Regions from separate parts of the Streptomyces sp. NPDC032091 genome, predicted to be linked through region 1. Evidence: riboswitches for the same ligand, from Rfam matches in the RefSeq annotation. Region 1 holds a riboswitch; the other holds the start of a gene.

Region 1 (4,676 bases):
GTGATGGAGAGGTAGAAGGAGGCGTAGGTCTCGATGCCGGTCGGAAGCGGGGCCACCTCGGCGAAGGCGCCGCCCGCGTCCCAGTTGTCGATGCCCCCGCAGGGGATGGACGCCTGCACCTTGCCCGTCGGGTCCCACAGGTGGTTCGCCCGGCCGCACATGACGTTGCCGTTGTCGCCCCAGCCCTTGCCGATCTCGTCGTTGAGCAGCGGCAGCGCCCCGGTGGCCTTCAGCCGGACCAGCAGCTTGCTGGTGCCGACGCTGCCGGCGGCGAAGAACACCCGGTCGGCGGTGACGCTCTTGACGGCGACCACGTCGCCGGAGGTGTTCAGCTCCTCCATGGCGACCGTGTAGCCGCCACCGTCCGAGGGGGAGACGGTGGTGACGCGGTGCAGGGGGGAGATGGCCACCTTGCCGGTCGCCCGCGCGGTGGCGAGGTAGGTCTTCTGGAGGGACTTCTTGCCGGCGTTGTTGCCGTAGAGGATCTCCCCGTCCACGGCGGACTTGGGGACGGTTCCGGCCACCTCCTGCTTCATGTAGTCCCAGTCGTAGACGTCGGGCACGAAGACGAAGGGGAAGCCGGAGCGCTGGGCGTGCCTGCGGCCCACGCGGGCGAACTGGTAGCAGTCCACCGTCTCGAACCAGTCGGGGTCGACGAGGCCCACCCCGAGGCCGGCGTTGGCCCGGGGGTAGTAGGTGGAGTACATCTCGTCGGGGTCCACCGTGGGGAGGATCGCGGCGAAGTTCTGCCGCTTGGGGGTCACCGCCATACCGCCGTTGACGAGCGAGCCGCCGCCGACGCCGCGGCCCTGGTAGACGATGATCCCGCCCATCTCCTCGGCGTCGAGGATGCCCGTGTACTTCGGGACGTCCTTGTCGATGGGGAAGCCGAGGAAGTTGCTCAGCGGCGCCTTCGTGCGGGTGCGCAGCCAGAAGGAGCGGTAGTCGGGCTTGGTGGTGTTGGCGAAGATCTTGCCGTCGGTGCCCGGGGTGTCCCAGGCCATGCCCATCTCGACCATGTGGACGTCGACGCCGGCCTGGGCGAGCCGCAACGCGGCGACCGAGCCGCCGTAACCGGTGCCGATGACGAGGGCCGGGACACGGGTCCCGGACGCGAGGGGGGCGTGCGCGACGGTGGAGCCGGTGGCGGGATTCGCGCGGGCGGCGCTGGTGTTGACGGAAAGCGCCATGGCTCCCAGAAGAGAACCGGTTCCAGCGATGAATCCGCGCCGGGAGACACCCTTGGACACCTTGCTGTGCAGGGACTTGTCACTCATGTGGCGTTCCTCACTCTCGATGGAGTGGGAACAAGTTCTACTGTCGAGTGCCTGCTAAGTCACTAGATGCGTCGAGATAATTTCCGGCCGGTTTCCGCAGGGCCTCAGGACAGGCTCCAGTGCGCGACGTCGTCTCCGAGCCCGGAGTCCAGTGCGAACTGCACCGCCGCCGGGCGGGCTTCCCGCGGCAGCCGGAAGACGACGTAGCCCGCGGCCGACCGGCCCGGGGCGAGGGTGAGGGTGTCGGGAAGGGCCGGGCCCGCGTCCGTGGCATCCCCGAGACCGGTGAACCGCCGCCCTGTGGTGTCCAGGAGGTGCGCGGACGGGGCGGGGGAGTCCTCGTACGGCACGGTCCCCGTGTTCTCCAGGCGCAGCTCCACGGCGACCAGCCGGTCGGCCCCGGGCGCCGGCGCCGGGCCCGCGGGGTCGACGACCCGGGTGAGGGTGACGTCGAGGCGCTCCCCGGGCCGGTCACCGTCGAGGGAGACGGTCTCGCCGGAGCCGCCGGTGCCCGCGCCGAGCAGCAGCGCCGCGAGGAGGGGAGCCAGGAGGAGACGGGCGGCCTTGGCCGCGCGCCCCGGACCCGCGTGGCCCGTGTGGCTGCCGTGACGCATGACCGACCTCCTCCACCCCCCTCGCCGCCCACGATCCTCCGTACGGGCCGGTCCCGCCACCGGCGGCGTTCGAGGGCCTTCATGGGGCAAACACCGCATCTGGCAGACTTGGCCGCATTGTCCCGGGCGGTGCAGGACAGGAAACCGGTGCGAATCCGGTGCGGTCCCGCCACTGTGACCGGCGGCCCCTTGCACGGGGCCCCGGGAGTCAGACACTGACGCGCCGCCTCTTCACTTCGACCGGGGACGAGGATCCCCCGGAGAGGCCTCACCATGCCGCGTTTCCGCGCAGCCCTGCGCCCGCTCCCCGCGCTCGCGCTCCTGACGACACTGACGACCCTGACCGCGTGCGCCGGTCCGTCCGGGGCGGGAGGGTCCGCTCCCGGCGCGCACGCGGCGCCCGGGTTCCCGTACACCGTCACCAACTGCGGTGTCGCCACCACCTACCAGGCCCCGCCCCGACGCGCCGTCACCATGAACCAGCACGCCACCGAGATGCTGCTCGCCCTCGGCCTGCAGGACCGGATGGCGGGCACGGCGTACCTCGACGACTCCGTCCTCCCGGCCTACCGGAGCGCCTACGCGGGCATCAAGGTCCTCGCGAAGGAGTACCCCTCGAAGGAGGTCCTCCTCGGCGCCGACCCGGACTTCGTGTACGGCGGCTACTCCAGCGCCTTCGACAAGGGGCAGGGCCGCGACCGGGAGGGGCTGGCCGCGTCCGGCATCGGCTCCCGGCTCAGCGTCGAGTACTGCACCCCGGGCCGGGTCGGGCTCGCGCAGCTGAAGACCGAGATCACCGAGGTCGCCCGGACCTTCGGCGTGCCCGAGCGCGGCACGGCCCTGATCGAGGAGGAGCAGCGCCGGATCGACGCCGTCACCGCGCGGGTCAAGGACCGGGCCCGCCCGGCCGTCTTCGTCTACGACTCGGGCGAGGGCTCCGCCTTCACCTCCGGGGGCAACGGCATCGGCAACGAGATCGTCTCCCTCGCCGGGGGGACGAACGTCTTCGCCGACCTCGACGCCACCTTCGGCGACGTGTCGTGGGAGAAGGTCATCGAGCGCGGGCCCGAGGTCGTCCTCATCTACGACTACGGCGGCACCACCGTGGAGACCAAGAAGCAGCGCCTGTTGAACGATCCGGCACTGGCGGAGGTTCCCGCGGTGAAGAACCGGCGGTTCGTCGTGCTCCCGCTCTCCTCGGCCGTCCTCGGCGTGCGCGTCGCCGACGCCGTGGAGTCCCTGGGCCGCCAGTTGCACCCCGACGCCGCGTGACCGGCCGCCGTCGCACCGCGGCCGTACTGGTGCTGCTGGCGGCCGCGCTGGCGGGCTCGGCGGTGGCGGGGCTGGCGCTGGGGCCCGTGCGCATCGGTCCCGGACAGGTGCTCGACGCCCTGTCGGGCGGGCCCGGGCGTCGCGGAGCCTTCGCTTCCATCGTGTGGGACGTCCGGATGCCGCGGGTGCTGCTCGGGGCCGTGGTCGGCGCCGGCCTCGCGGTCGCGGGCGCCGTGCTCCAGGCCCTCGTCCGCAACGCGCTCGCGGACCCCTTCCTGCTGGGGGCCTCCTCGGGCGCCTCGGCGGGGGCCGTGCTGGTCATCGTGCTGGGCGTGGGGGCGGGCGGCGCCGTCGGGCTCCCGCTGGCCGCCTTCGCCGGCTCCCTCGCCGCGCTCGTCGCCGTCTACGCGCTGGCCCGGCGCGGCGGCACCATGACCACGGGCCGGCTGATCCTGGCCGGGGTGGCCGTGCAGTACGTGCTGTCCGCTCTGACCAGCCTGGTGCTCGTGCTGGCCGCCCATCCGGACCAGATGCGGTCCGTGCTGTTCTGGACCCTCGGCGGCCTGGGCGGGGCCCGCTGGCACGAACTCGCCCTGCCGGCCGCCGCGCTGCTGGCCGGAACCGCTCTGCTCGTCGCCCTCGCACGCCCGCTGGACCTGCTGCTCGCCGGGGAGGAGGGGGCGCGGACCCTCGGCCTGGACACCGGCCGCTTCCGGGCCGCCGTCTTCGTCCTCGCCTCCCTCGTGATCGGGGTGCTCGTGGCCTACAGCGGGGCGATCGGTTTTGTCGGGCTGATGGTTCCGCACGCCGCCCGCATGGTGGTGGGGGCCGGGCACCGGGCGCTGCTGCCCGTCTGCGCGCTCGCCGGGGCGGTGTTCCTGACCCTGGCCGACCTGCTGGCCCGCACGGCGGCCGCGCCCGAGGAGATACCCGTCGGGGTGGTCACCGCGCTGGTGGGCGGCCCGTTCTTCCTGTGGATGCTGCGCAGGTCCACCCGGAGCGAGGGGGTGGCCGGATGACGGGCCGTCCGGCGGAACTCGCGGTCGAGGCCCTGCGTTACGCGGTCGACGGGCGCACGCTGCTGGACGGCGTCGGCCTCGCCGCCCGGCCGGGCGAGACGGTCGGGGTCGTCGGGCCGAACGGCAGCGGCAAGACGACCCTGCTGCGCTGCGTCTACGGCACCCTGCAGCCCACCGCAGGCCGGGTGCTGCTCGACGGGGCCGATGCCGCCGCGCTGGGCGTCAAGGAGCGCGCCCGGCGGGTGGCGGTGGTCCCGCAGGACGCGGCGGGCACCTTCGGGCTGACGGTCCGCGAGGTCGTGTCCATGGGCCGCAGCCCGCACAAGCGGTTCTGGGAGCAGGACGGTCCGGACGACCGCCGGCGCGTCGCCGACGCCTTGGAAGGCGTCGGCGCCTCCGCCTTCGCCGGGCGCCGCTTCGACGGGCTCTCGGGCGGTGAGCGCCAGCGTGCGCTCGTCGCCCGCGCCCTCGTGCAGGAGCCCGGGCTGCTGGCG
Region 2 (4,676 bases), on a different contig from region 1:
CGGGCCGGGAACATGTCCAAGAGGCAGTCGGCGACCGGGTTCCACTTCTCCCGCGCGGGCGGCACCTGCCCGCTGTGGAACGTCTACGAGGCCTTCGCCGCGCCCAGCCGGATCCACGTCCAGGTCGCCGCCATGCCCGACGGCCAGCGTTACCTGTGGACCGCCCGGGCCGTCACTCGGCACCGCGGCGGCTGGGGCGAACCCGGCAAGACCTTCGCGATCGGCCTCGGCTGCGAGATCCGCCACGCATCGCGGCTCGTCTACTCCGACGGCCTCGACCTCGACAACGCCTCAGCCGCCACACCCATCGGTATGGGGTGCCGGCTCTGCGAACGCCTCGACTGCCCCCAGCGGGCGGTCCCGCCGCTCGGCCGGACCCTGACCGTCGACGAGAACAGCAGCACGTTCATCCCCTACCCCGTCACCCGGGACCGGCCGTGAGGCTCTGCCTCACCCCAGCCGGCGTGCTTCCGCCTCGGTCACCGGGTCCCCCACCCGTACGCCATGCAGCACGTGAGCGAGCACCTCGGCGCCGCGGACCACGCGGGGGCCCGGCCGGTTGAAGTACGCAGGTCCGTCCAGGACCCACACCTCACCGGCCGCCACCGCGGGCAGTTCGTGCCAGCCTGGCAGCGAGGTGAGCAGGTCGATCTCCGTCATGGTGCGTTCGGGCGGGAAGCCGCACGGCAGTACGAGGATCACGTCCGGGCGTGCCTCACGCACCGCCTCCCACGTCATCGGCTCGGTGTGCTCACCGGGCTCGGCCAGCAGCGCTTCCCCACCGGCCGCGGCGACCTGCTCCGGCACCCAGTGGCCGGCGGGCCACAGCGGATCGAGCCACTCGATGGCCACCACCCGGGGCCGCGCCCGCCCCGCCGTGCGGCGCCGGACCTCGGCCAGGCGACCACGCAACTCCGTACGCCGCCGCTCCGCCACCTCCCCCGCCCCCAGCAGCTCGCCCACCGTGACCAGGCAGTCCAGTACGTCGTCCAGGGTCCGCGGCTCCAGGCTCAGCACCCGGGGTCCGGCGTCCATGACGCGCACCGCGCGGGAGACCGCCTCGTAGGACACCGCGCAGACCTGGCAGAGGTCCTGGGTGAGCAGGACGTCCGGTGCGAGCGCGGCGAGCGCCTCCGCGTCCAGGGTGTACAGCGAGGATCCGCTGTGTGCCGCGCCGCCCACCGCTGTGGAGATCTCCCGGCTGGTGAGCGCGTCCGCGTCGAATTCGGCCCGGGTCACGACGGGTACGGCGGCGACCGCTGCGGGCGGCCAGTCGCATTCGTGGGTGCGTCCGACCAGGTCGGAGGCGAGTCCGAGGTCCGCCACGATGTCGGTGGCCGCCGGGAGCAGCGAGACGATGCGCATGCTCCGACTGTAGACGCGCCGGTGACGGTCCGGACTTACCAGGACGTCCAACTATATGTTCCTGGCACAAGGTCCGCGGTGCAGGGAAGCCGGTGTGAATCCGGCACGGTCCCGCCACTGTGACCGGGGGGTGTGCTGCCATCCACACGCCACTGACGAGGTCGGTCGGGAAGGCGGGCGGCGCGCGGGGATCCGGGAGTCAGGATACCGGCCGCGGATTGTTCCCGCGTTTGTCCACGAGGATGGAGCAGACACGCCTGGCACCGGTTTGTACCCACGACCCTGGTGATCCGGCGGAGCGCACGCACACCACTTCCGTGCGCTCGTAGTTCCCACGGCTTCCGCAGCGGCACGCCCCCATCAGGGTGTAGTCCGCCGGTCCGCCGTGCCATCCCCGGATCCAACCTGCTGGCCGGGCGGGCCGACACCGAGGCCGCGATCGGCAACGCCGAGGAGGCGCAGGTCGATTGGGGGCAGGGGAACCCGCAGCGACGCGCCCGCGTCCTGCTGCGCTTCCTCCAGCTGGTCGAGGGCGAACGCGAGAGCCTGGCCAGGCTTCTGTCGTCCGAGCACGGCAAGACCGTCGCCGACGCCCACGGCGATCTCCAACGCGGCCTGGAGATGGCCGAGTTCGCCACCGGGATTCCGCACCTCCTCAAGGGCGAGTTCACCGACAACGCCGGTACCGGCATCGACGTGCACTCCCTGCGCAGCCCGCTCGGCGTGGTCGCCGGCATCGCGCCGTTCAACTTCCCCGCGATGATCCCGCTGTGGCAGGCCGCGCCCGCGCTGGCGTGCGGGAACGCGTTCATCCTCCAGCCCTCCGAGCACGATCCGGCGAAGGCCGCGCAGACGACGGCGGGGAAATCAAGGGACCCTCGCAGGTCGCCACGCCTCGGGGTCAGGGGCCCGCCACGGTCTTGGGGACGGGGGAGGACGTGGACGCGCTGCGCAGGTCCGCCGTCGTGACGCCCACCAGGGCCACGGCTCCGAGGCAGAGGAGGCCGCCGCTGACGAGGGCCACTGTCCCCGAGGCGGCGTCTGCCACGAGGCCGCCGCGCATGTTGCCGATGTCGGGCCCGGCCTGTCCCACGATCTGTTCGGTCGCGCTGACGCGGCCGAGCAGTTCCCGGGGCGTGTGCATCTGGACGACGGTGCTCCGCGAGACCACCGAGACCGTGTCGGCGGCGCCGGCCAGGACGAGGAAGGCCAGCCCGCCCCAGCGGTTCGTCGCGGTGCCGAAGAGCGCCAGCGCCGTTCCCCAGGTCGCGGAACCGGCGAGCATCACGAGGCCCGGCCGGGGGAACCGGGTGAAGGTCCCGGAGAAGACGGATGCCGCTACGCCGCCGACGGCGATCGCCGTGAGGAACAGTCCGAGCGTGCGCGGGTTACCTCCGAACCGTTCCGCGTTGATCAGAGGGAACAGCTGATGGGCATCGACAGCACGGTCGTGGCCAAGTCGGTGAGCAGGGCCCCGCGAATGACCGGGGTGCGGCCCAGGAAGGCCAGACCGTCCGCAACCCCACGCAAGCCGGGCCGGGCGGGCTCGTCACCTGGGGTCATCCGTGGCAGGCCGAATGCCCCGTAGAACGCGGCGACGAAGGTCAGGGCGTCGATCAGGTAGCAGGCGCCGACTCCCAGCTCTCCGACGATCAGTCCGCCGAGGGCGGGGCCGATCAGCATGGCACCCTGGAAAGAGATGCGCTTCAGCGCCAGCCCAGCCGCCAGCTGGTGTGGGGGAAGGAGCTGCGGGATGAAGGTGCGCGAGGCGGGCCCGGCGCCCGCGACGAAACACGACTGGAGTGCGACCAGCCCGAGGACTCCGGCGACGGGAACGTGTCCAAGGAAGCCCTGGAGCGCGAGGAGGAGCGAACACACGGCTTGTCCGCCGGTCGTGACCAGATAGAACTTGCGCCGGTCCACCCGGTCGACGAGGGATCCTGCGAACAGACCGAGCACGACGAGCGGAACCGCCTGGGACAGCCCGACGGCACCGGTCCAGGCGGGGCTCTTCGTCATCTGCCAGACCTGGAACATGACGGCGACGACCGTCATCTGACTGCCGATACCGGAGAAGGTCTGGCCGATCCACAACCGTCGGAACGGTGGGGACGACCGTAACGGAGCCACGTCGATCAGTGCGCCCGTCAGCCCCACGCCGGATCCTCCTTGAGCTTCTCGGCAATCCGGTCGTGGAAGCTCTTGCGCTCCAGGGCCCGCTCGATCTCGGTCACGACCTGGGAGAGCGGGGTGGGAATCTCGGCCTCCAGCTCGGCCAGGGCGACCTCGGTGGCCCGCCATTCCGCCACCAGGCGGTCGACGATACGACGGGCCTTGTCTGTGAGCTCCACCTTCCTGGTGCGCGCGTCGTCCCCCACGACGGTCCGGAACCAGCCGGCCGTGCGCATCGCGGCGATCTTCTGGCTGAGTGCCGAGTGCGTGAGCTGCACGGACTCGGCGAGTTCCGCGATGGTCATGGGCCCGGAGAAATGCAGTCGGAGCAACTGCATGACGAAACTGGGCTTGAGCCCTTCGATCCGCTGCTCGGAGTAGATCCGGGCGATGTCGGCGTCCATGGACGTCTGCAGCAGACGCAGGGGCCTCCAGAGGCTTTGCCGCGTCGGGTCGGGCGCAGGGGTGTCGGCCACGACATGCATCGTAAGAGCACTTATATAAGCCCTGTCGGTTCTCGCGGACTCCAGCCCCACCCGCGCCACCCCGGTGGGAGGCCGACCTGCGCCGATCGCATCACGGCGAGGCCGCCACCGCCCCCCTCCGTCCAGTCGGCCGCGACCTTCACCGCCAGCGCCTGCACCCTTTCGAGTGTCCAGCCGTCTTCCGACCGCTCCGACACACCCCGGGAAATGGAATAGATTTGATGAACGGCTCCCCAAGCGATGATTCCTTAGTCGAGCGGTTCCACTTTCTCGTCAACGCACCTGCCCTGTTCAACGGGTCACCACCGACCGCGGTGGAGTTGGGCATATTCAGCCGTCTGTCCGCTCGCCGTTCGACAACGTTCGACCAGATTCGCGAACACGTGTCCATCCCCCCACACCAACTGCGCGTGGTGCTCCAAGCCGTATGCACGACCGGGCTCCTCGTCCGCAAAAACGGTGTGTACGAAAATTCGACGATGCTGTCGATCTCTCCCTTCAGCCTGCCGAATCCATCCATCTCCGTTCCACGCGGCGGGATACGGATCCAGTCCCTGGAATCCGACCAAGAGTTGATCTTCGAGGTCTACTACCGCGGGGACCGGTACGGATCACCCTGGATCCGGCGGCTGATCGGAAGGGTCGGAGCGTTCA

What was found. A riboswitch is a leader RNA that binds a small molecule or an ion and turns the genes downstream of it on or off. The one in region 1 is predicted to bind cobalamin.
Region 2: it holds a riboswitch for cobalamin, as region 1 does, so the genes downstream of both, ACZ5NJ_RS26100 (aldehyde dehydrogenase family protein) here and ACZ5NJ_RS24980 (ABC transporter substrate-binding protein) in region 1, are expected to answer to the same signal.

What each region holds. Positions count from the first base shown of each region.
Region 1 covers NZ_JBVILR010000016.1:182,387-187,062, forward strand. The annotation lists gene ACZ5NJ_RS24970 (GMC oxidoreductase) at 1-1,277, opposite strand, end outside; gene ACZ5NJ_RS24975 (DUF4352 domain-containing protein) at 1,382-1,891, opposite strand; cobalamin riboswitch at 1,988-2,129, shown strand; gene ACZ5NJ_RS24980 (ABC transporter substrate-binding protein) at 2,165-3,163, shown strand; gene ACZ5NJ_RS24985 (FecCD family ABC transporter permease) at 3,160-4,182, shown strand; gene ACZ5NJ_RS24990 (ABC transporter ATP-binding protein) at 4,179-4,676, shown strand, end outside.
Region 2 covers NZ_JBVILR010000018.1:5,898-10,573, forward strand. The annotation lists gene ACZ5NJ_RS26090 (short-chain fatty acyl-CoA regulator family protein) at 1-441, shown strand, start outside; gene ACZ5NJ_RS26095 (ABC transporter substrate-binding protein) at 451-1,365, opposite strand; cobalamin riboswitch at 1,425-1,595, shown strand; partial or broken gene ACZ5NJ_RS26100 (aldehyde dehydrogenase family protein) at 1,756-2,205, shown strand; partial or broken gene ACZ5NJ_RS26105 (MFS transporter) at 2,267-3,522, opposite strand; gene ACZ5NJ_RS26110 (MarR family winged helix-turn-helix transcriptional regulator) at 3,513-4,013, opposite strand; gene ACZ5NJ_RS26115 (hypothetical protein) at 4,244-4,676, shown strand, end outside.